Regions from separate parts of the Bacillus tuaregi genome, predicted to be linked through region 2. Evidence: a T-box and tRNA genes for the amino acid it is inferred to sense, from the RefSeq annotation. Region 2 holds a T-box; the other holds one or more tRNA genes.
What was found. A T-box is a leader RNA that pairs with one kind of tRNA and senses whether it is charged. The one in region 2 lies ahead of proS (proline--tRNA ligase), so its partner is inferred to be a tRNA-Pro.
Positions count from the first base shown of each region.

Region 1 (3,624 bases), 3.0 Mb from region 2:
ACCCGTGTTACCGCCGTGAAAGGGCGGTGTCTTAACCGCTTGACCAAGGGGCCAGATGGCGGAGAAGGAGGGATTTGAACCCTCGCGCCGGTTACCCGACCTACACCCTTAGCAGGGGCGCCTCTTCAGCCACTTGAGTACTTCTCCATTGGCTCCGCAGGTAGGATTCGAACCTACGACCGATCGGTTAACAGCCGATAGCTCTACCACTGAGCTACTGCGGAATAAAGGAAAGTTATTTTGCTTTCGCAAAAAACTCTAGTGGGCCTAAATGGACTCGAACCATCGACCTCACGCTTATCAGGCGTGCGCTCTAACCAGCTGAGCTATAGGCCCATTAATTTATGGAGCGGGTGAAGGGAATCGAACCCTCGACAACAGCTTGGAAGGCTGTGGTTTTACCACTAAACTACACCCGCGAAATGACTATGGGGCGGCTGATGGGAATCGAACCCACGAATGTCGGAACCACAATCCGATGCGTTAACCACTTCGCCACAGCCGCCATTATGATGGCTCAGGACGGAATCGAACCGCCGACACATGGATTTTCAGTCCATTGCTCTACCGACTGAGCTACTGAGCCTTATTTAAGATAAATGGCGGTCCGGACGGGACTCGAACCCGCGACCTCCTGCGTGACAGGCAGGCATTCTAACCAACTGAACTACCGGACCAGCGTATTTCCAAGTTTCCTTAGAAATACAATTGCGGGGACAGGATTTGAACCTGCGACCTTCGGGTTATGAGCCCGACGAGCTACCAGACTGCTCCACCCCGCGACAATAAAAAATATTAAGATGTACCTTATGCGACACATAGTATGCGTCATAACTGTCCCGATCTCAGGAAGCTTACTCAAGCAGCAGCTCAATCGGTACAACTCGCAACTAATTCGATGAAGGAACGCTTCGTTGCTCCACCCCGCGATAATAGAAATTAAGATATTCATACTTTTTTATGGCGGAGGAAGAGGGATTCGAACCCCCGCGCGGTTTAACCCGCCTGTCGGTTTTCAAGACCGATCCCTTCAGCCGGACTTGGGTATTCCTCCACAAAAAAGTATATGGTGGACCTTGTAGGACTCGAACCTACGACCGGACGGTTATGAGCCGTCTGCTCTAACCAGCTGAGCTAAAGGTCCAAAAAATAAAATAAGTGGTAGCGGCGATAGGGATCGAACCTACGACCTTTCGGGTATGAACCGAATGCTCTAGCCAGCTGAGCTACACCGCCACAATACTATATGAAGATGACAAGTTATTTTGCTTTAGCAAAATACTTTGATGGAGCCTAGCGGGATCGAACCGCTGACCTCCTGCGTGCAAAGCAGGCGCTCTCCCAGCTGAGCTAAGGCCCCAAAATAATCCATCTATTTAATGGTCGGGAAGACAGGATTCGAACCTGCGACCCCTTGGTCCCAAACCAAGTGCTCTACCAAGCTGAGCTACTTCCCGTAATAAGCGCGCCCGAAAGGAGTCGAACCCATAACCTTCTGATCCGTAGTCAGACGCTCTATCCAATTGAGCTACGGGCGCATATACTTCTATCCATTTGCTTTACTATGATAAAAAGCAAAGTGCCGAGGACCGGAATCGAACCGGTACGGTAGTCACCTACCGCAGGATTTTAAGTCCTGTGCGTCTGCCAGTTCCGCCACCCCGGCAAAATTTGGAGCGGAAGACGGGATTCGAACCCGCGACCCCCACCTTGGCAAGGTGGTGTTCTACCACTGAACTACTTCCGCGTTAATGCGGGTGAAGGGAGTCGAACCCCCACGCCTTGCGGCGCTAGATCCTAAGTCTAGTGCGTCTGCCAATTCCGCCACACCCGCATATGGAAAGTTATTTTGCTTATGCAAAAAACTTTGGTGAGCCATGAAGGACTCGAACCTTCGACCCTCTGATTAAAAGTCAGATGCTCTACCGACTGAGCTAATGGCTCAAAATAATGTTTTTATAATCATAAATGGTGCCGGCCAGAGGACTTGAACCCCCAACCTACTGATTACAAGTCAGTTGCTCTACCAATTGAGCTAGGCCGGCTAATTCTAGTTACTAGTTGTTAGTTTTTAGTTGTTAGGGAATTACTCTACCTAACCAACTAATAACTAGCTACTAAAAATGGTGGAGGATGACGGGCTCGAACCGCCGACCCTCTGCTTGTAAGGCAGATGCTCTCCCAGCTGAGCTAATCCTCCATTCACATGCTTGGCGACGTCCTACTCTCACAGGGACACTTGTCCCAACTACCATCGGCGCTGAGAAGCTTAACTTCCGTGTTCGGGATGGGAACGGGTGTGACCTTCTCGCTATTGTCACCAAACTCTTTAAGACATTTATTATTATAATGTTTTTTATAAATTTTGCAAGAGGTTTCATAAAAATTATTCTCGCACAAGACAACTTACTTTACATTAGCTTTCTATAAGATAGGAAGTAATATAGCATGTATTGCTTCTGATTTCAATAGTTCTTTCATGATGCATTTTGGAAAGCAATCAAATTCGCCCGTCGAATTTGCGTCCGGATTTTTATCGAGCTTGCTCGATAAACTACCTTTAAAAAAATCCGTGACATCCGCCGGAGGTTTAACTTCATTCAGCCAGGGTTTGAACCCCCACTGAATCAAAGTACTATTTTGCATTCATCCCCACATGTAGAAGTGGAGGACTTCTGTACCTGTCGCAAGCTTTAAGTACAAAAAGCATTTGCTGAATGAAGTTAAACATAGAAGTCATAATGTGATGACACTTTACATAAGTTCTAGTAACCCTATTAATTTGAAAGGTGATGAACCATGGCTCAAACGCTCGCACTCTACCTGTCGTTCATCATGGCAGTATTTTTATTTTTATATTCATACTTTGAAGGAATCAAAATTGCTGACAGTGACGATAAGGTTTATGGTGGAACATTTATTTTAACAACCGTGTCGGCCTTTGTCTTCTCTGCTCTAACATTTGCATTTAGTTAAACAAATAGCCCCTATGCTCTATAGGGACTATTTTAGTCTATCCATTTTTTCTACTATTAATAGCTACTTATATTAACCACTCTTTTTTAAGCCTATTTTCATTTTCTTCTTCACCTTCTTTTCATCTAAGAGAAAGAACATGATACCTGCGATGATAATGATGCTCCCAAAGGCTTGTGTCCAACTAATTGTTTCTTGAAATAAAAAATACGCCAAAATACCTGCACCGACAGGTTCTAATAGGATAGCCATCGAAATGGTGGAGGTGCTCAACCATTTTAATGACCAATTAAAAAGGGAATGACCTAATAAAGTTGGAAAAACCGCTAAAAGTATAAAATACAACCAGTCCCTTGATTCGTAGGGGAAGAACAATTCTCCCTTGGTTAAAGCATAGATAAACAAGGTCATTGTACTAATTGAATAGACCACAAAGGTGTACGTGATGAGCGAGATTCTTTTCCGAACTGTTTGTCCGAATAAAAAATAAACCGTCACAAGCACACAGGCTATTAACGCCAATAAGTCTCCATATAACGCTGTCCCACTTACATAAAAATCCCCCCAGCTAATCATCACACTTCCCCCTATCGCCAAAACACATGATAAAAGGGCTTTTCCGGAGAAGACTTCCTTAAAAAATAAATA
Region 1 covers NZ_LT629731.1:897,198-900,821, reverse strand. Annotated here, with positions in the region: tRNA gene BQ5321_RS06660 (tRNA-Glu) at 1-53, opposite strand, end outside; tRNA gene BQ5321_RS06655 (tRNA-Ser) at 57-147, opposite strand; tRNA gene BQ5321_RS06650 (tRNA-Asn) at 150-224, opposite strand; tRNA gene BQ5321_RS06645 (tRNA-Ile) at 263-336, opposite strand; tRNA gene BQ5321_RS06640 (tRNA-Gly) at 346-419, opposite strand; tRNA gene BQ5321_RS06635 (tRNA-His) at 430-505, opposite strand; tRNA gene BQ5321_RS06630 (tRNA-Phe) at 514-586, opposite strand; tRNA gene BQ5321_RS06625 (tRNA-Asp) at 601-677, opposite strand; tRNA gene BQ5321_RS06620 (tRNA-Met) at 709-782, opposite strand; tRNA gene BQ5321_RS06615 (tRNA-Ser) at 962-1,054, opposite strand; tRNA gene BQ5321_RS06610 (tRNA-Ile) at 1,068-1,144, opposite strand; tRNA gene BQ5321_RS06605 (tRNA-Met) at 1,160-1,236, opposite strand; tRNA gene BQ5321_RS06600 (tRNA-Ala) at 1,288-1,360, opposite strand; tRNA gene BQ5321_RS06595 (tRNA-Pro) at 1,381-1,457, opposite strand; tRNA gene BQ5321_RS06590 (tRNA-Arg) at 1,465-1,538, opposite strand; tRNA gene BQ5321_RS06585 (tRNA-Leu) at 1,581-1,666, opposite strand; tRNA gene BQ5321_RS06580 (tRNA-Gly) at 1,673-1,747, opposite strand; tRNA gene BQ5321_RS06575 (tRNA-Leu) at 1,753-1,834, opposite strand; tRNA gene BQ5321_RS06570 (tRNA-Lys) at 1,869-1,944, opposite strand; tRNA gene BQ5321_RS06565 (tRNA-Thr) at 1,970-2,045, opposite strand; tRNA gene BQ5321_RS06560 (tRNA-Val) at 2,125-2,200, opposite strand; rRNA gene rrf (5S ribosomal RNA) at 2,209-2,325, opposite strand; gene BQ5321_RS24385 (hypothetical protein) at 2,800-2,976, shown strand; gene BQ5321_RS06545 (DMT family transporter) at 3,049-3,624, opposite strand, start outside.
Region 1: it has a tRNA-Pro gene. The T-box ahead of proS (proline--tRNA ligase) is inferred to sense a tRNA for this amino acid. The anticodon was not compared.

Region 2 (17,614 bases):
ATGTTATTAAAGTAGAGGCAAAAGAGCGTTTTCTGTCTAAATTAGAGGGCGTGAGCGATCCAGAGAAAAAACGCAAAATTATCGGAAATGAGTTCATATATGTGTTCGATGATGAAGCCACAAAGCTTGAGGGAATTGATTTTCTGGCTCAGGGAACCTTATATACTGATATTATTGAGAGTGGTACAGCAACTGCGCAAACGATTAAATCGCATCATAATGTTGGTGGACTGCCTGAGGACATGCAGTTTAAGCTAATCGAGCCATTAAATACATTATTTAAGGACGAAGTTCGTGCTTTAGGAACAGAGCTTGGCATACCGGATGAGATTGTCTGGAGGCAGCCATTCCCTGGTCCAGGGCTTGGTATTCGAGTGTTAGGTGCTATTTCGGAGGATAAGCTGGAAATTGTTCGTGAATCAGATTATATTTTACGTGAAGAAATTAGGAAGGCTGGCCTGGAACGCGAAATTTGGCAATACTTCACAGTTCTGCCTGATATCCGTAGTGTAGGTGTTATGGGAGATGCCCGTACGTATGACTACACAATTGGTATTCGTGCCGTTACATCAATTGACGGAATGACATCGGATTGGGCCCGTATTCCTTGGGATGTACTTGAAACCATTTCAACACGAATTGTCAACGAAGTAGCCCACGTCAACCGGGTTGTTTATGATATAACAAGTAAGCCACCTGCAACCATTGAGTGGGAATAAAAACATGTAAAACGGCATTACTGTGTCTCCGATTTTGGGGAAACAGTGATGCTTTTTATTTAGCTTGCTGGTAAAAATATAGAGAAAGTTTATTGATAATAATAATTCAATAGATATACGTGCAAAATTTCCCAATCGGATATTTGCTCGTTGACAGTAAGGAAATTAGATTGATATACTATTTTCAAATATCAATATCGAACGATGAAAAGGACTAGTAGAGATTCAATCATTTACAAAGATAGAGAGAAAATCATTAGCTGAAAGATTTTCACGTGAATGATCCCTTGAACCTGCCTTGGAGTTCTGCGTTTAATAGCGCATGGTTAAGAACCATTATCATGATGAGTGTAAAGCATTGCTTTAAAACAGGGTGGTACCGCCAGTAATGGTCCCTGTTAAAAAGTAAATGCTTTTTTTGTATAATAAAAACTATCTTTGAGGTGAAAAATGTGAGCCAGGATTTTGTTAAAGATATTACTAAGCGTGATGTGGATTTTGCTCAATGGTATACAGATGTCGTTAGGAAAGCTGAATTAGCTGATTATTCAAGCGTTAAAGGATGTATGATTATCCGTCCCACAGGATATGCACTTTGGGAAAATATCCAACGCTTTCTTGATAATAGGTTTAAAGAAACAGGTCATGAAAATGTATGTATGCCGCTTCTAATTCCAGAAAGCTTACTGATGAGAGAAGCTGAGCACGTTGAAGGCTTTGCTCCGGAAGTGGCCTGGGTAACACAGGGTGGACAAAATCAATTAGCAGAAAGGCTGGCCATTCGCCCAACTTCAGAAGTTTTATTTGCAGAACATTATAAAAACATTATTCAATCCTATCGTGATCTTCCGAAGCTCTATAATCAGTGGGTTAACGTTGTCCGCTGGGAAAAAACAACTCGTCCGTTTCTACGTACAACCGAGTTCTTGTGGCAGGAGGGTCATACTTGCCATGAAACCATCGAGGATGCAGAGGTAGAGACAAGGCAAATGCTAGAAATCTATGCAGAAGCGTGTGAACAGCTGCTGGCGATTCCGGTTGTTCGCGGTGTAAAAACTGCAAATGAACGTTTTGCAGGGGCTGCTAATACTTATACGCTAGAAACATTAATGTATGATGGAAAAGCATTGCAGATTGCTACATCTCATAACCTAGGAAATAATTTCGCTAAAGCCTTTGATATCAGGTTTACTGATAGAAACGGTGAACTACAGCATGTATATCAAACATCCTGGGGTATGACAACACGTACGATTGGCGGGCTTATCATGGTCCACAGTGATGACCGAGGTCTTGTGCTTCCTCCAAGAGTAGCACCTACTCAATTAATTATTGTACCAATTGCACAAAATAAACCAGGTGTAATGGATTTTGCATACCAGCTTCACGATCAGCTAAAGGAAGCGGATTTCCGTATCAAACTGGATGACAGTGATAAACAGCCTGGCTGGAAGTTTAATGAGTCTGAGATGAAGGGAATTCCAATTCGAATTGAGGTAGGACCACGAGATATCAGTCAAAATCAAATAATCGCTGTTCGACGTGATACAGGCGAGAAGATCACCTTATCACTAGATAATCTAGATGCGAAAATTTCAGCGTTACTAGAAGATATTCAAACTAACTTATTTGAAAGTGCTAAAAAGCGAGCAGATGCAAAAACAGAGTACACAGAAGACAGAGAAGTGTTTGAAGCTCGAATTAAACAAGGTGGATTTGCTGTAACACCATGGTGTGAAGATGGTACATGTGAAGAAAAGGTAAAAGAAGATACAACAGCTACCGCAAGATGTATGTCTTTTGAATACAATAGTGAACCAGTGAAAGATAAGGTTTGTCCACACTGTGGAAAGCCAGCTACTAAAATTGTTCATTGGGCAAGAGCGTACTAAGCGTTTGAATAAAAATGATATTAAATAATGACCGCGGAAACTCTAAAGGGCAGAAGTCAGCTAGTAAAGGGATACTGCCCTTTAGAATAATCCGTTGTGCGTTATATAGAAATATCTAAATAATAAATTAATCTGTATAAATCCGTCGAAAATACCTATGAGATAACTATGGTTGAATACATTGTGATGGTTTGTGTATAATATCACATTCTTTATTAAGAACACCTCCTGTTATTTATAAATAACCCCTCAAACCCTTGATTTATCAACATTTCCCCACTTCCTAGTGACAAAACATTTACCAAAATTTGAATGATTGATGAAATCTATAATAATCGTGATAAACCCTATACTTTTTTCCTAATTCTGGTGATATGATGAATCCGTAGTAAGGAGGTGATAGGATGACGATCATTCATATTTTATTAAAACAACATGTTGGTGCTCCTTGTCAGCCAATTGTCAATGCTGGTGAAATCGTTCAGAGAGGACAGTTGATTGCCATTCCCGATGGCTTGGGAGCGAATATTCATTCCAGTGTGTCAGGAGCTGTACTAGAGATTGCAGATAGTGAAATTGTAATCGAAATGGCACCGAATCAGCCTAAAGACTTCGTCCCAATCCCACAAACTGATAATCATTTAGAAGCGATCAAAGAAGCAGGAATTGTTGGTGCAGGAGGGGCAGGCTTCCCAATGCATGTGAAATATAACTCAATTGTTGAGGATGGATACATCATTGCAAATGCAGCGGAATGCGAACCATTATTAAGCCATAATGTCAAATTAATGGAAGACCAACCAGAACTGATTGTTCGAGGCTTAAAATATTTAATGGGAATAACAAAAGCGAAAAAGGCTTATATTGCCATTAAGACAAAGTATCAAAAAGCGATGGTTGCGTTAGGAAAAGCATGTAAAGACGAGCCAGATGTTGAACTGAAGTATTTACCCGATATGTATCCATCAGGTGATGAGCGGGTTATTATCAGGGAATTATTAGGCGTTACGCTGGAACCAGGGCAGCTGCCAATTGCTGCGAATGCGATTGTTTCGAACGTTGAAACCATTAAGCATGCGGTTGAAGCTATTGAATTACGCAAGCCGTTTATTGAAAAAGATTTAACCGTGTCTGGCCGGATACAATCAGGTACAAAGGTATTTTTAAATCAACCTATTGGTATGCCGGTTAAATACTATATTGAACAGTGCGATGGATACATAGAACCACATGGAGAAATCGTGATTGGTGGACCGTTTACAGGTCGACAGGGAGAAGAAAAAACACCAATTACCAAAACATCTGGTGGAATTCTTGTTGCCATGCCCTTCCCTCAGGAAAGCCGCAAAGTTGGTATTCTGATGTGTGAATGTGGCGGCAGTGAAGAAAGATTGACTGAAATTGCAACTGGGATGGGTGCAGAAGTCGTGGCAGCCGAAAGATGCAAACGAATGGTTGAGGTTAACGGAAGGTATAGATGTAGTTTGCCGGGAGTATGCCCGGGACAAGCTGAAAAAGTCCTTAGCATGAAAAAAGCAGGGGCAGAAGTTGTACTTACAGGAACGTGCCAGGATTGAACAAACACCGTTATGGGTGTAGCTCCTAGGTTAGGAGTTCCGGTTTATCATAGTACAGATCACGTATTACGTGCGGCAGGTCATAAGCTATACAGGAAATTAGCCACCGTTAAATAATTTGCATCAACTTTTACCCTTTACTTAAATGAAGCAAACAATTATTTATTAGGAGGTTTATTATATGTCCATTACTGTAGAAACAGCTAAAGACCATGCCAAAGACCCTGCAGTGTTATGCTGTAGAACAGAAGCAGGAACCATTATTCAACCCGATAATCTAGAAGATCCAGCCCTTTTTCCGGATCTTGAAGATAGTGGGTTACTAACAATGCCCGATAATTATATCACAATTGAACAAGCAATTGGAGCGAAATTAACAAAAACGTTGGATGCACTTATTCCGCTAACACCAGATGTGTTAGATGGTGTGAAAGAAGCTGCCAACGAAGAAGTTGTAGAAGAAAAAGTGGAAGCAGTAGCTGTAACAGAAGCTGCTCCAGTCGCTCCTGTACAAGCAACAGGAGTTGGCCAAACAATTAAATTAACGATTGCAGAAGGTAAAGGAATTAGTCTGGAAATTCCTCTCACAGTGGAAGGTGTTAAGCAAGTCGTTCAGACTCAACAAGTGGAGGCTGTCAGTGCTGCAACACCTGTAGAACAACCAGCAGTTCAAGCTGAAGATAAGCAAGCTAAAGCAAGAAGAATTCGTAGCCTGCAAAAGACATACTTCCCAATCAATAAAGTAGTCTTTGGTGATGAAACAAAAATTGATGGTACTACATTAGTTTTGCGTCATCCTGAAGAGATTTGTATGGAAGCTGTGAAACTAGAAGAGCTAGTGGAAGATATTAAATTGGAAATTATTACACCGGATATGTATGACACATACAGTGAAACCATTATGGACGTTCAGCCTATTGCAACGAAGGAAGAGGGCGAACTTGGCCACGGAATTACTCGTGTAATTGATGGCGTTGTTATGGTATTAACTGGTACAGATGCAAACGGGGTACAAATTGGTGAATTTGGATCCTCTGAAGGTGAATTAAATAAAAACATTATGTGGGGACGTCCAAGCTGTCCTGAAAAAGGTGAAATCTTCATTAAAACGCAAGTTACCATTAAAGCGGGTACAAACATGGAGCGTAGCGGTCCTCTTTCTGCTCATAAAGCAGCTGATTACATCACAGACGAGATCAGGAAAGCGCTTAAACAAGCAGATAGTTCTCTTGCGATTCTATCTGAGGAAATCGTGCAATACCGCCGTCCAGGAAACAAGAAGGTCCTAATTGTGAAGGAAATCATGGGACAAGGGGCGATGCACGATAACTTAATCATGCCTGTTGAGCCTGTAGGTACACTTGGTGCGAAGCCAAACGTTGACTTAGGTAACTTACCGGTTATGTTAGCGCCAACAGAGGTGCTTGATGGTGGAATCCATGCACTTACATGTATTGGACCTGCATCAAAAGAATGTTCACGTCATTACTTCAGAGAGCCATTAGTTGAAGCGGCAATGGCAGATGAAGAAATTGACCTAGTGGGTGTGGTATTTGTCGGCTCACCACAAGCAAACTCAGATAAATTCTATGTGTCCAAGCGCTTAGGTATGATGGTTGAAGCGATGGATATTGATGGAGCAATCGTGACAACAGAAGGATTTGGAAACAATCACGTAGATTTTGCTTCCCATATTGAGGAAGTCGGAAAACGCGGTGTTGAGGTAGTTGGCGTATCCTATTCTGCTGTTCAAGGAGCACTTGTTGTTGGAAATAAATACATGAACCATATGGTTGACAATAATAAGTCAATGCAGGGAATTGAAAACGAAATTCTTGGCAATAACACCCTTTGCGAAGAAGATGCCATCCGTGCTCTTGCGATGCTAAAAACCGTTCTTGGCGGGGAAAAAGTAAAACCGGCTGAAAGAAAGTGGAATCCAAATGTGAAACTAAACAACATTGAAGCCATCGAAGCCGCTACAGGCAGAAAAATTGAGCTTGTTGATAATGAACAGGTACTGCCTAAGAGCAAAAAGCGTCTAGAAATTTATGAGCCAGAACAAGAACCAGTATTAAACTAAGCAAAAGCTTATCATGCTATACAAAAGATCCAGTACTAATAGACAACAGTATAGGAAGGGAGTCGACAAAATGGTAACCGTAGTTAAAGGTTTACAATCAGAGATTTACGTTCCAGTAACGCCTAAGCCAGTATTTACTCCAGTAACTAAGCCATTAAGTGAAATGCGTATTGCTCTAGCTACAGCAGCAGGCGTTCATTTAAAATCAGATAAGCGCTTTAATTTAGCAGGGGATACAACTTTTAGGGAAATCCCTAATGAAACTCCAAGTGATGAATTAATGGTATCACATGGTGGTTATGATAATGCCGACGTGAACAAAGATATCAACTGTATGTTCCCTATCGATCGCTTAAATGAATTGCAGGCAACGGGTTATTTTAAGGAAGTTGCACCTGTACATTATGGTTTTATGGGCGGTGGTGGAAATCAGGAGGTTTTCACGACAAAAACAGGTCCAGAAATTGCTGCGAAATTAAAAGCAGAAGAAGTAGATGCCGTTCTTCTTACAGCTGGCTGAGGTACTTGCCACAGAACTGCCGTGATCGTGCAGAGAGCTATTGAAGAAGCAGGTATTCCAACTATTCTAATTGCCGCATTACCACCGGTAGTGCGTCAAAATGGTACACCTCGTGCTGTAGCACCACTTATCCCAATGGGTGCGAATGCTGGTGAACCGCATAATATTGAAATGCAGACAGGTATTTTAAGAGATTCATTAGCACAGCTTGAAATCATTCAAACAGCTGGTACGATTGTACCACTACCTTACGAGTATATCGCTCATATCTAATCAAAATGTGTTTGCAGGCCTAGAAACTGCTAACTAGTAGAATGGTCCCCAAAAGACAAGGTGTCAGGCTTCACAATATTGTAGTTAGTATTACTATGCGTTAGTGAATGTGAATGCCTGAGGCCTTTTGGGACAGTCTAACAGAAATTTAAACATATAGGGTGATAGACAGATATGGAAGATGTACTTAGAAGTTTAACTATTAGATGTTTCCATGTAACGAATGTTGCCTTTGGAAAGAAAGTAAATCTAACGAATGGAACGCTGACAATTCCGGACGTGGATGCTGAATTTTCGAATAAGTTTGATAAAGTAGCTAAGCTAACAGTCTCGATTATTGAACCGAAAAAACACGATATTGAGATTAATACAATTATGGATATCATGCCTATTTCCGCTAAGGTTTTAGGAGAGCTGGGTGAAGGCATTACACATACTTTAACAGGTGTTTATGTCATGCTGACAGGCGGCGATGAAGAAGGAAATCAAATGCATGAATTTGGTTCTTCTGAGGGAATTTTAAAGGAGAAATTAAAGCTTGGAAAAGCGGGAACTCCAAATGAAGAAGACTATATTATTCATGTAGATGTCACTTTAAAACCAGGTCTTTCTTTCACTAGAAGTCTAGCATTCTCAATGTTTCAAATTTGTGATTTAATTATCCAACCGATTCGAGACATGTTAAAAATGAAAAATGGAAAAGATGCAGATGAAAAGCATGTGTATCATGACCGAGTGAATAAGGATAAAACCAGAGTTGCGATCGTAAAGCAAGTGGCTGGACAGGGAGCTATGTACGATAATCTACTGTACATGAAAGAACCAAGCGGAATTGAGGGTGGAGTATCAATTATCGACATTGGAAATATGCCTGTTGTCTTGACACCAAATGAATATCGTGATGGAGCACTTCGTTCACTAACATAAAAATTTTTCATTTTAAATGTGATAGTCTGAACAATCTTGAAAGGTTGGTGAAAATTGATGGGAATTGGACCATCTACGAAAGAAACATCGTTGCATCATTTCCGAGATCCCTTGACCCGGGTAGTAAGCTCCGATCAGGATGTTGACCTAGCAGGCATCGTGATAGTCGGAACACCCCAAGATAATTATAACAAGCATCTAGTTGGGAAGCGAACAGCCTCATGGCTTGAAGCGATGCGTGTAGAAGGAGCTATTATTTCAGCAGATGGCTGGGGAAATAGCGATGTGGACTTCGCCAACACAATGGAGGAAATCGGTAAACGTAACATCAGCATTGTCGGGTTAAAGTTTATTGGCACCCAGGCAAAATTTGTGGTAACAAATGAATTTACTGATTTAGTGGTTGATTTTAATAAATCAGAAGAAGGTATTGAAACCGAGGTTGTAGGCGAAAACAACGTGGATGAAATGGATGCGCGAAAAGCACTAGCATTGTTAAAACTGAAAATCAGACGGGATAAGCAATTATAAAGCTCACGGTCTAAATCATAGATTCTCAAAATTGGAGGAATAACCATGACAATTTCAGATTTAATTCCAGTAATAGACAGAGAAGATCAGCTTACTACTGAGACAGCTCGTGAAAGAAGAACTGGCGTTACAAGAATGGTTACTGCGATTGACTCACATACAGCAGGTGAAGCAGCACGTATTGTTACTGGCGGTCTTCCTAACATTCCTGGGGCAACAATGGCTGATAAAAGACAATATTTAATAGATTATCAGGATCATTTGCGTACAGCGTTAATGCATGAGCCGCGTGGTCACAATGAAATGTTTGGAGCCTTCCTAACTCCTCCGGTACATCCAGAAGCTGATTTTGGAATTATTTTCATGGACGGCGGTGGCTATTTAAATATGTGCGGACATAATACCATTGCGGCTGTTACTGCAGCCATTGAAACGGGAATGGTAGAAACTTCTGCTGATCAAAGAACAGCGCAGGTTGTACTTGATACGGCTGCAGGTCTTGTTCGTGCTACTGCTTATATCAAGGGCGGCAATAAAGTAAAAGAAGTATCCTTTAAAAATGTCCCTTCTTTCTTATATAAGAGAGATCAAAAATTATGGATTCCGGAATTAGATAGAGAAATAACCTTCGATATCTCTTTCGGCGGCAGCTTCTTCGTCATTATTTCTGCCAAGGAGCTTGGCTTAGGGGTTGTTCCGGAAAATGCATCAAAACTAACTGAGCTTGGTATGAATATCCTGCAACGAGTAAATGACAGTATCGAAATTCAGCATCCAACTTTAGAACATATTAAAACCGCAGATTTAATTGAAATCTTTGATGATCCAACACATCCTGAGGCAACTTATAAAAATGTGGTTATTTTTGGACAAGGTCAAGTAGACCGTTCTCCTTGTGGTACTGGAACAAGTGCAAAGATGGCAACCCTACATGCTCGCGGAGAATTAGCTATTGATGAGCCGTTCGTCTACGAAAGTATCCTAGGTACTTTATTCAAAGGTCGTGTGGTAGAAGAGACCATAATCGGCGAACAAGCCGCTATTATTCCAGAAGTAACTGGGTCTGCTTATATTACCGGATATAATACGTTCTTAATTGATCCTGATGACCCACTAAAATATGGTTTTACTTTGAAGTAAGAAAATCATAAGGCTTAGGCATAGAAAGTTATAGATATTCTACCTATTACGGACAGTTTGACCCCATCCTACGAATCAAAGTTTATAAAAGTGGTGGGGCTCATCTGCCCGTAAAGTTTAAAGAGCGCTATGAATTGGTAATTAGTTAATCTTATAATAGAAAGGAATGGTTATTGTGGTTGCAGCGATTTTGACAGTGCTTGTTGGTTTGGCATTATGGTATGGGTTTTTCTTTATTCGTGACCTCCTCGCTCATAAGGCGAACCTTGGTCCAGAAAAAGGCTGGATTGCCTATCCAATTGGTCTTGTGACAGATTTTCTTGATACGCTTGGTATAGGTTCTTTTGCAACAACAACACTAGGATTTAAAATCACAAAATTTTTAAAGAATGATGAATTACTTCCTGGTACATTAAATGTTGGTCACACAATCCCGGTTATCTTAGAGGCAGTTATCTTTATTACCGTTGTTGAAGTAGAAGCACTAACGCTTATATCAATGGTAGTAGCAGCCATGTTAGGTTCGTGGTTGGGTGCGAAATGGGTATCAAAGCTTTCTGAACGAAAGGTTCAAAGAGTTATGGGTATTGCACTTGCAGTTACTGCAATCCTAATGGCTCTACAGTCATTAAAAGTACTTGATATTCTTGGCCGTGGTAATGAAGCGATGGGACTTAGCGGTATCCTCCTTGTTGTAGCTATTATCGGAAACTTTATTCTTGGTGCCCTAATGACTGCGGGAATTGGCTTATATGCTCCATGTATGGCATTAGTTTACATGCTTGGTCTAAATCCACTTGTAGCGTTCCCAATCATGATGACTTCATGTGCTGCTTTAATGCCAGTTGCTAGCTTTGAGTTCGTTAAATACAGTCGTTATTCAAAAAAAGGTGCAATTGGTTTAACAATCGGAGGTATTCTTGGGGTTATTGCTGCTGTAACTTTAGTAACTAGCTTAGATTTAACTTTATTAACTTGGTTGATCATCGCAGTCGTATTGTATACTTCTGTTACAATGATTTTGCAAAGTGCGAAGCCAGCTGCTACACCTGTTGCACCATCACCAACTGAGTATCACAAAGGAGCATAATATCATTTAGTTTTATGCTGGCTAATGGATTGTCAACTTTCCAATTCTGTTACAACTAGTTGATAAGATTTCATAAAAAAGACTCGGGGAAGACGGCTACGTCGTCTTCCCCGAGTCTTTTTTATGGGTGCGAATTTATTTGATAAAATTAATTTATTAATCCGCTGAAAAGCATTGAATACTCCTATGGTTGACTAAATTATGTAGGTGTGTGAATAACATCACAAGTGCAAATAAAGGCGAATTTTGTCTAATGAAGGGTACCTATCGCAAACCCGTTATTTATAAACGTTTCCCCAATTTCTTAGTGACAAAATAATTACCAAAAATTGAATGATTGGTGAAACCTTACTAATTCAGCGAAATCTATATATTTTTTTTGTGATACGGGTGATATTATGAAGCTGTCAGGAGGTGAAGAAATGACAGTAGTGCATATTCTATTAAAACAACATGTTGGTGCTCCTTGTCAGCCGATTATTAATGCCGGTGAAATCGTAAAACGTGGACAAAAAATAGCCATTCCACAGGGATTAGGTGCAAATATTCATGCCAGCGTTTCAGGAGCAGTTTTAGAAATAACTGACAATGAAATCGTCATTGAAATGGCACCGAATCAGCCAAAGGAGTTTGTTCCAATTCCTGAAACTGATAATTACTTAGAAGCCATTAAAGAAGCGGGAATTGTTGGTGCAGGAGGAGCAGGTTTCCCGATGCATGTGAAATACAACACAACCGTTGATAATGGCTACATTATCGCAAATGCTGCGGAATGTGAACCATTGCTTGGCCATAACGTTTTATTGATGGAAGAACATCCTGAGTTAATTGTTCGGGGTTTAAAGTACTTAATGGAAATGACAAAAGCGAAAAAGGCTTATATCGCCATTAAGACAAAATATCAAAAGGCAATGATAGCCTTAGGCAAGGCATGCAAAAATGAACCAGATGTTGAACTGAAGTTTTTACCAGATATGTACCCATCAGGTGATGAGCGGGTTATTATCAGGGAATTATTAGGTGTTACGCTGGAGCCGGGACAGCTGCCAATTGCTGCGAATGCGATTGTTTCAAACGTTGAAACCATTAAGCATGCGGTTGAAGCTATTGAATTGCGCAAGCCGTTTATTGAAAAGGATTTAACCGTGTCCGGCCGTGTACAATCAGGTTCAAAGGTATTTTTAAATCAACCTATTGGTATGCCAGTTAAATATTATATTGAACAGTGTGGAGGATACGTTCATCCACATGGTGAAATCGTGATTGGCGGACCGTTCACTGGTCGACATGGAGAAGAAAACACAGCAATCACAAAAACATCAGGTGGGATTCTTGTTGCTATGCCATTTCCACAAGAAAACCGTAAAGTAGGTATTCTGATGTGTGAGTGTGGCGGCAGTGAAGAAAGATTGACAGAAATTGCAACTGGGATGGGTGCAGAAGTTGTGGCAGCCGAAAGATGCAAACGAATGGTAGAGGTTAATGGAAGGTATAGATGTAGTTTGCCGGGAGTTTGTCCGGGACAAGCTGAGAAAGTCCTTAGTATGAAAAAAGCAGGGGCAGAGGTTGTACTTACTGGAACATGCCAGGATTGAACGAACACCGTTATGGGTGTAGCTCCTAGGTTAGGAGTTCCGGTTTATCATAGTACAGATCACGTATTACGTGCGGCAGGTCATAAGCTATACAGGAAATTAGCCACCGTTAAATAATTTGCATCGACTTTTACCCTTTACCTATATGAAGCAAGAAATTATTTATTAGGAGGCTTACAAACATGTCCATTACTGTAGAAACAGCTAAAGACCATGCCAAAGACCCTGCAGTGCTATGCTGTAGAACAGAAGCAGGAACCATTATTCAACCCGATAATCTAGAAGATCCAGCCCTTTTTCCGGATCTTGAAGATAGCGGATTATTAACAATGCCAGAAAATTATATCACAATTGAACAAGCAATTGGAGCAAAATTAACAAAAACGTTGGATGCTCTTATTCCATTAACACCAGATGTGTTAGATGGTGTGAAAGAAATAAAAGAAGCAGCAGAAGAAGAAGTAAAAGAAGAACCAGTAACTGTAGCAGAAGCTACACCGGTAAGTCCTGTACAAGCAACAGGATTTGGCCAAACACTTAAATTAACGATTGCAGAAGGTAAAGGAATTAGTCTCGAAATTCCTCTTACAGTTGAGGGAGTTAATAGAATAGTCCCAACTCAACAAGTTGAGACAGTTAGCGCTACTGCTGAGCAAGCTGCTGTTAAAGCAGTTGAAGAAAAGCAAGCAGAAGCAAAGAAAATGCGCAGTCTACAAAAGAGATACTTCCCAATTGAGAAGGTAGTATTTGCTGAGACAACAAAAATTGAAGGTAAAACATTATATCTTCGTCATGCAGAAGAAATCTGCAAGGATGCAGTGAATTTAGAAGAGCTTGTCGAAGACATGAAATTGGAAATTATTACACCTGATATGTATGACACATATAGCGAAACCATCATGGATGTTCAACCAATTGCCACGAAAGAGGAAGGCGAACTTGGTCATGGTATTACACGAGTAATCGATGGTGCCGTTATGGTCTTAACTGGTACAGACGCAAACGGAGTACAAATTGGTGAATTTGGATCATCTGAAGGTGAACTTAACAGAAATATCATGTGGGGACGTCCGGGTGCTCCTGATAAAGGCGAAATCTTTATTAAAGCACAGGTAACCATTAAAGCTGGTACAAACATGGAACGCAGCGGTCCTTTAGCAGCTCATAAAGCAGCAGACTTTATTACAGAAGAAATCCGTAAGGCTCTAAAAGAAGCTGACGATTCATTGGCAGTATTTACAGAAGAGATTGTGCAGTACCGCCGCCCAGGAAATAAGAAGGTATTAATTGTTAAAGAAATCATGGGTCAAGGAGCTATGCACGACAACTTAATCATGCCTGTTGAGCCAGTTGGTACTTTAGGTGCTAAGCCAAACGTAGACTTAGGTAACTTACCTGTTATGTTAGCACCAACTGAAGTACTTGATGGGGGAATCCATGCTCTTACATGTATCGGACCTGCATCAAAAGAATGTTCACGCCATTATTTCAGAGAACCATTAGTTGAAGCTGCAATGGCAGACGAAGAAATTGATTTAGTAGGTGTTGTGTTTGTTGGTTCACCACAAGCTAACTCTGAAAAATTCTATGTTTCAAAACGTCTTGGCATGATGGTGGAAGCTATGGATATTGATGGAGCTATCGTTACTACAGAAGGCTTTGGTAATAACCATATTGATTTTGCTTCCCATATCGAGGAAATCGGTAAACGTGGTATTGAAGTAGTTGGTATGACTTACTCAGCTGTTCAGGGAGCACTTGTTGTTGGTAATAAATATATGAACAACATGGTTGATAACAATAAGTCCATGCAAGGTATTGAAAACGAAATCCTAGGTAACAACACACTTTGTGAAGAGGATGCGATTCGTGCGCTTGCTATGTTAAAAACTGTTCTTGGCGGAGAAAAAGTGAAACCGGCAGAAAGAAAATGGAATTCAAATGTTAAATTAAATAATATTGAAGCCATTGAAACAGCTACTGGTAGAAAAATAGAATTAGTCGACAATGAACAAGTACTTCCAAAGAGTAAGAAACGTATGGAGATTTACGAGCCTGAACAAGAACCAGTGTTAAACTAAGGGTGATTTTATGGATAGATTAAATGAATTAAAGTACATTTCAACTGAAAGAATGTATGAAGGAATCATCGTTGAAGTAACAGATGCTAGTGTAACGATTGATTTAAAAGGCCGTTTAGGTCAACTGAAAATTCCTCGTAGAATGCTAATTTCTCAGTATGATGTTCAAATGGGTCAAGAGGTTGGCTTTATGATGAGTTATCCAGAAGTACTTGATGAAGAGCCTGATGAAAAATATGTCTATGCAATTAATGAATCAAATCGCCGTAGAAAAGAAATAGAAGCAAAAAAACAAAACGTGTAAGAAGGGAGTCGGAGAAATGGTTACCGTAGTTAAAGGTTTACAATCAGAGATTTACGTTCCAGTAACACCAAAACCAGTATTTACTCCAGTAACAAAACCAGTAAGTGAAATGCGCATTGCTCTAGCTACAGCGGCAGGTGTTCACTTAAAGTCTGATAAGAGATTTAATTTAGCAGGGGATACAACCTATAGAGAGGTTCCTGGAGATTCTCCAAGCGATCAGCTAATGGTATCTCACGGAGGCTATGATAATGCCGATGTGAACAAAGATATCAACTGTATGTTCCCGATTGACCGCTTACGTGAACTGCAGGCTGAAGGAGTATTTAAGGAAGTTGCTCCGATGCACTTTGGATTTATGGGCGGCGGCGGAAATCAGGAAGTATTTACTGATAAAACAGGTCCTGAAATCGCTGCAAAATTATTAGCTGAACAAGTAGACGCCGTTGTTCTCACAGCTGGCTGAGGTACTTGTCACAGAACTGCCGTGATCGTGCAGAGAGCTATTGAACAAGCAGGAATTCCTACTATTCTAATTGCCGCATTACCGCCAGTAGTGCGTCAAAATGGTACACCTCGTGCGGTAGCACCACTAATTCCAATGGGTGCAAATGCAGGTGAGCCACATAATATTGAAATGCAAATAGGTATATTAAGAGATACATTAGCACAGCTTGAGACCATTCAAACTGCTGGTACTATTGTACCTTTACCTTACGAGTATATCGCTCATATCTAATAGAAATATGTTTTTATGCCATGTACTGGCAACTATTACTCACAAATAACTTTGTTATTTGTGAGTAATAGAATTTGAACATATAGGGTGAGAGATATGGAGGATGTACTTAGAAGCTTAACGATTAAATGTTTTCATGTAGAGAAGGTAGTATTCGGTCAGAAAGTAAATCTATCGAATAGGATCCTAACCCTTCCTAATCAATATGATAAGTTGGAAAGCAGCTTCGATAAAGTATCAAAGCTTACAGTATCAATTATTGAACCAAAACAACATAATGTTGAGATTAATACCATTATGGACATCATGCCTATTTCTGCTAAAGTCCTTGGAGAGCTGGGTGAAGGGATAACCCATACCTTAACGGGTGTTTATGTCATGCTGACAGGTAGGGATGAAGAAGGAAATCAAATGCATGAATTTGGTTCTTCTGAAGGGATTTTACAAGAGAAGTTAAAGCTTGGAAAAGCCGGAACTCCAAATGAGGATGACTATATTATACACGTCGATGTAACCTTAAAACCAGGTCTTTCTTTCACAAGAAGTCTGGCATTTTCGATGTTTCAGATTTGTGATTCAATTATTCAGCCGATTCGAGACATTCTAAAAATGAAAAATGGAAAAGATGCAGATGAAAAACATGTGTATCATGATCGAGTGAAAAGGGATAAAACAAGGATTGCGATTGTAAAGCAAGTGGCTGGACAGGGAGCCATGTATGATAATCTATTGTACATGAAGGAACCAAGTGGGATTGAAGGTGGAGTATCCATCATTGACATTGGAAATATGCCTGTTGTCCTAACGCCAAATGAATATCGTGATGGAGCACTTCGATCACTAACTTAAAAATTTTTCAGCTAGAATGTGATATTTGTAACAATCTTGGAAGGCTGGTGATAATGAATGGGAATTGGACCCTCTACAAAAGAAACATCGTTACACCATTTTAGAGATCCATTGACTGCTGTGGTGAGCTCTGATCAGGATGTTGACTTAGCGGGTATCGTAATTGTCGGAACACCCCAGGATAATTATAACAAACATTTGGTTGGAAAGCGAACAGCCTCATGGCTTGAAGCGATGCGTGTAGAAGGCGCTATTATTTCAGCAGATGGCTGGGGAAATAGTGATGTTGACTTCGCCAATACAATGGAAGAAATCGGGAAACGAAACATAAGTATTGTCGGGTTAAAGTTTATCGGAACTATGGCAAAGTTTGTGGTGACAAATGAATTCACTGATTTAGTTGTCGACTTTAATAAATCAGTAGAAGGTATTGAAACTGAGGTTGTAGGCGAAAACAACGTGGTTGAGATGGACGCAAGAAAAGCACTGGCGTTGTTGAAGTTGAAAATAAGACGGGATAAACAATAATAATTGAGTTAAAGCCCAGATCATTGAGCTTTCAAACTTGGAGGTTATCGCAATGACAGTATCAGATTTAATTCCAGTTATTGATAGAGAAGACTTAATTACCGAGGAGACGTCTCGTGAAAGAAGAACAGGCGTAACAAGAATGGTCACGGCGATTGACTCTCATACTGCGGGTGAAGCTGCGCGTATCGTTACCGGTGGTCTTCCTAATATACCTGGAATGACAATGGCTGATAAAAGACAATATTTAATTGATCATCAGGATCATTTGCGTACAGCGTTAATGCATGAGCCGCGTGGTCATAATGAAATGTTTGGTGCATTTTTAACTCCTCCGGTACATCCAGAAGCTGATTTTGGAATCATATTTATGGATGGTGGCGGTTATTTAAATATGTGCGGACATAATACCATTGCCGCTGTTACTGCAGCGATTGAAACAGGAATGGTTGAAACCTTTGCTGATCAAAGAACGGCACAGGTTGTTCTTGACACGGCAGCTGGACTTGTCCAAGCAACCGCTTACATAAAGGGCGGCAATAAAGTAAAAGAAGTATCATTTAAAAACGTACCTTCCTTCCTATATAAAAGGAATCAAAAGCTATTTATCCCTGAATTAGATAGAGAAGTAACCTTTGATATCTCATTTGGCGGCAGCTTTTTTGTCATTATCTCTGCAAAGGAATTAGGCTTAAAGGTAGTGCCGGAAAATGCATCAAAGCTATCTGATATTGGTATGAAGGTTCTTAATAGGGTGAATGAAACA
Region 2 covers NZ_LT629731.1:3,936,998-3,954,611, reverse strand. Annotated here, with positions in the region: gene guaA (glutamine-hydrolyzing GMP synthase) at 1-719, shown strand, start outside; T-box leader at 915-1,119, shown strand; gene proS (proline--tRNA ligase) at 1,172-2,611, shown strand; gene prdC (proline reductase-associated electron transfer protein PrdC) at 3,016-4,305, shown strand; gene prdA (D-proline reductase (dithiol) proprotein PrdA) at 4,370-6,271, shown strand; gene prdB (D-proline reductase (dithiol) protein PrdB) at 6,285-7,064, shown strand; gene prdD (proline reductase cluster protein PrdD) at 7,239-7,991, shown strand; gene BQ5321_RS21320 (glycine/sarcosine/betaine reductase component B subunit) at 8,049-8,522, shown strand; gene BQ5321_RS21315 (proline racemase family protein) at 8,568-9,662, shown strand; gene BQ5321_RS21310 (sulfite exporter TauE/SafE family protein) at 9,829-10,752, shown strand; gene prdC (proline reductase-associated electron transfer protein PrdC) at 11,175-12,464, shown strand; gene prdA (D-proline reductase (dithiol) proprotein PrdA) at 12,530-14,428, shown strand; gene BQ5321_RS21295 (CBO2463/CBO2479 domain-containing protein) at 14,439-14,732, shown strand; gene prdB (D-proline reductase (dithiol) protein PrdB) at 14,749-15,471, shown strand; gene prdD (proline reductase cluster protein PrdD) at 15,568-16,320, shown strand; gene BQ5321_RS21275 (glycine/sarcosine/betaine reductase component B subunit) at 16,378-16,848, shown strand; gene BQ5321_RS21270 (proline racemase family protein) at 16,901-17,614, shown strand, end outside.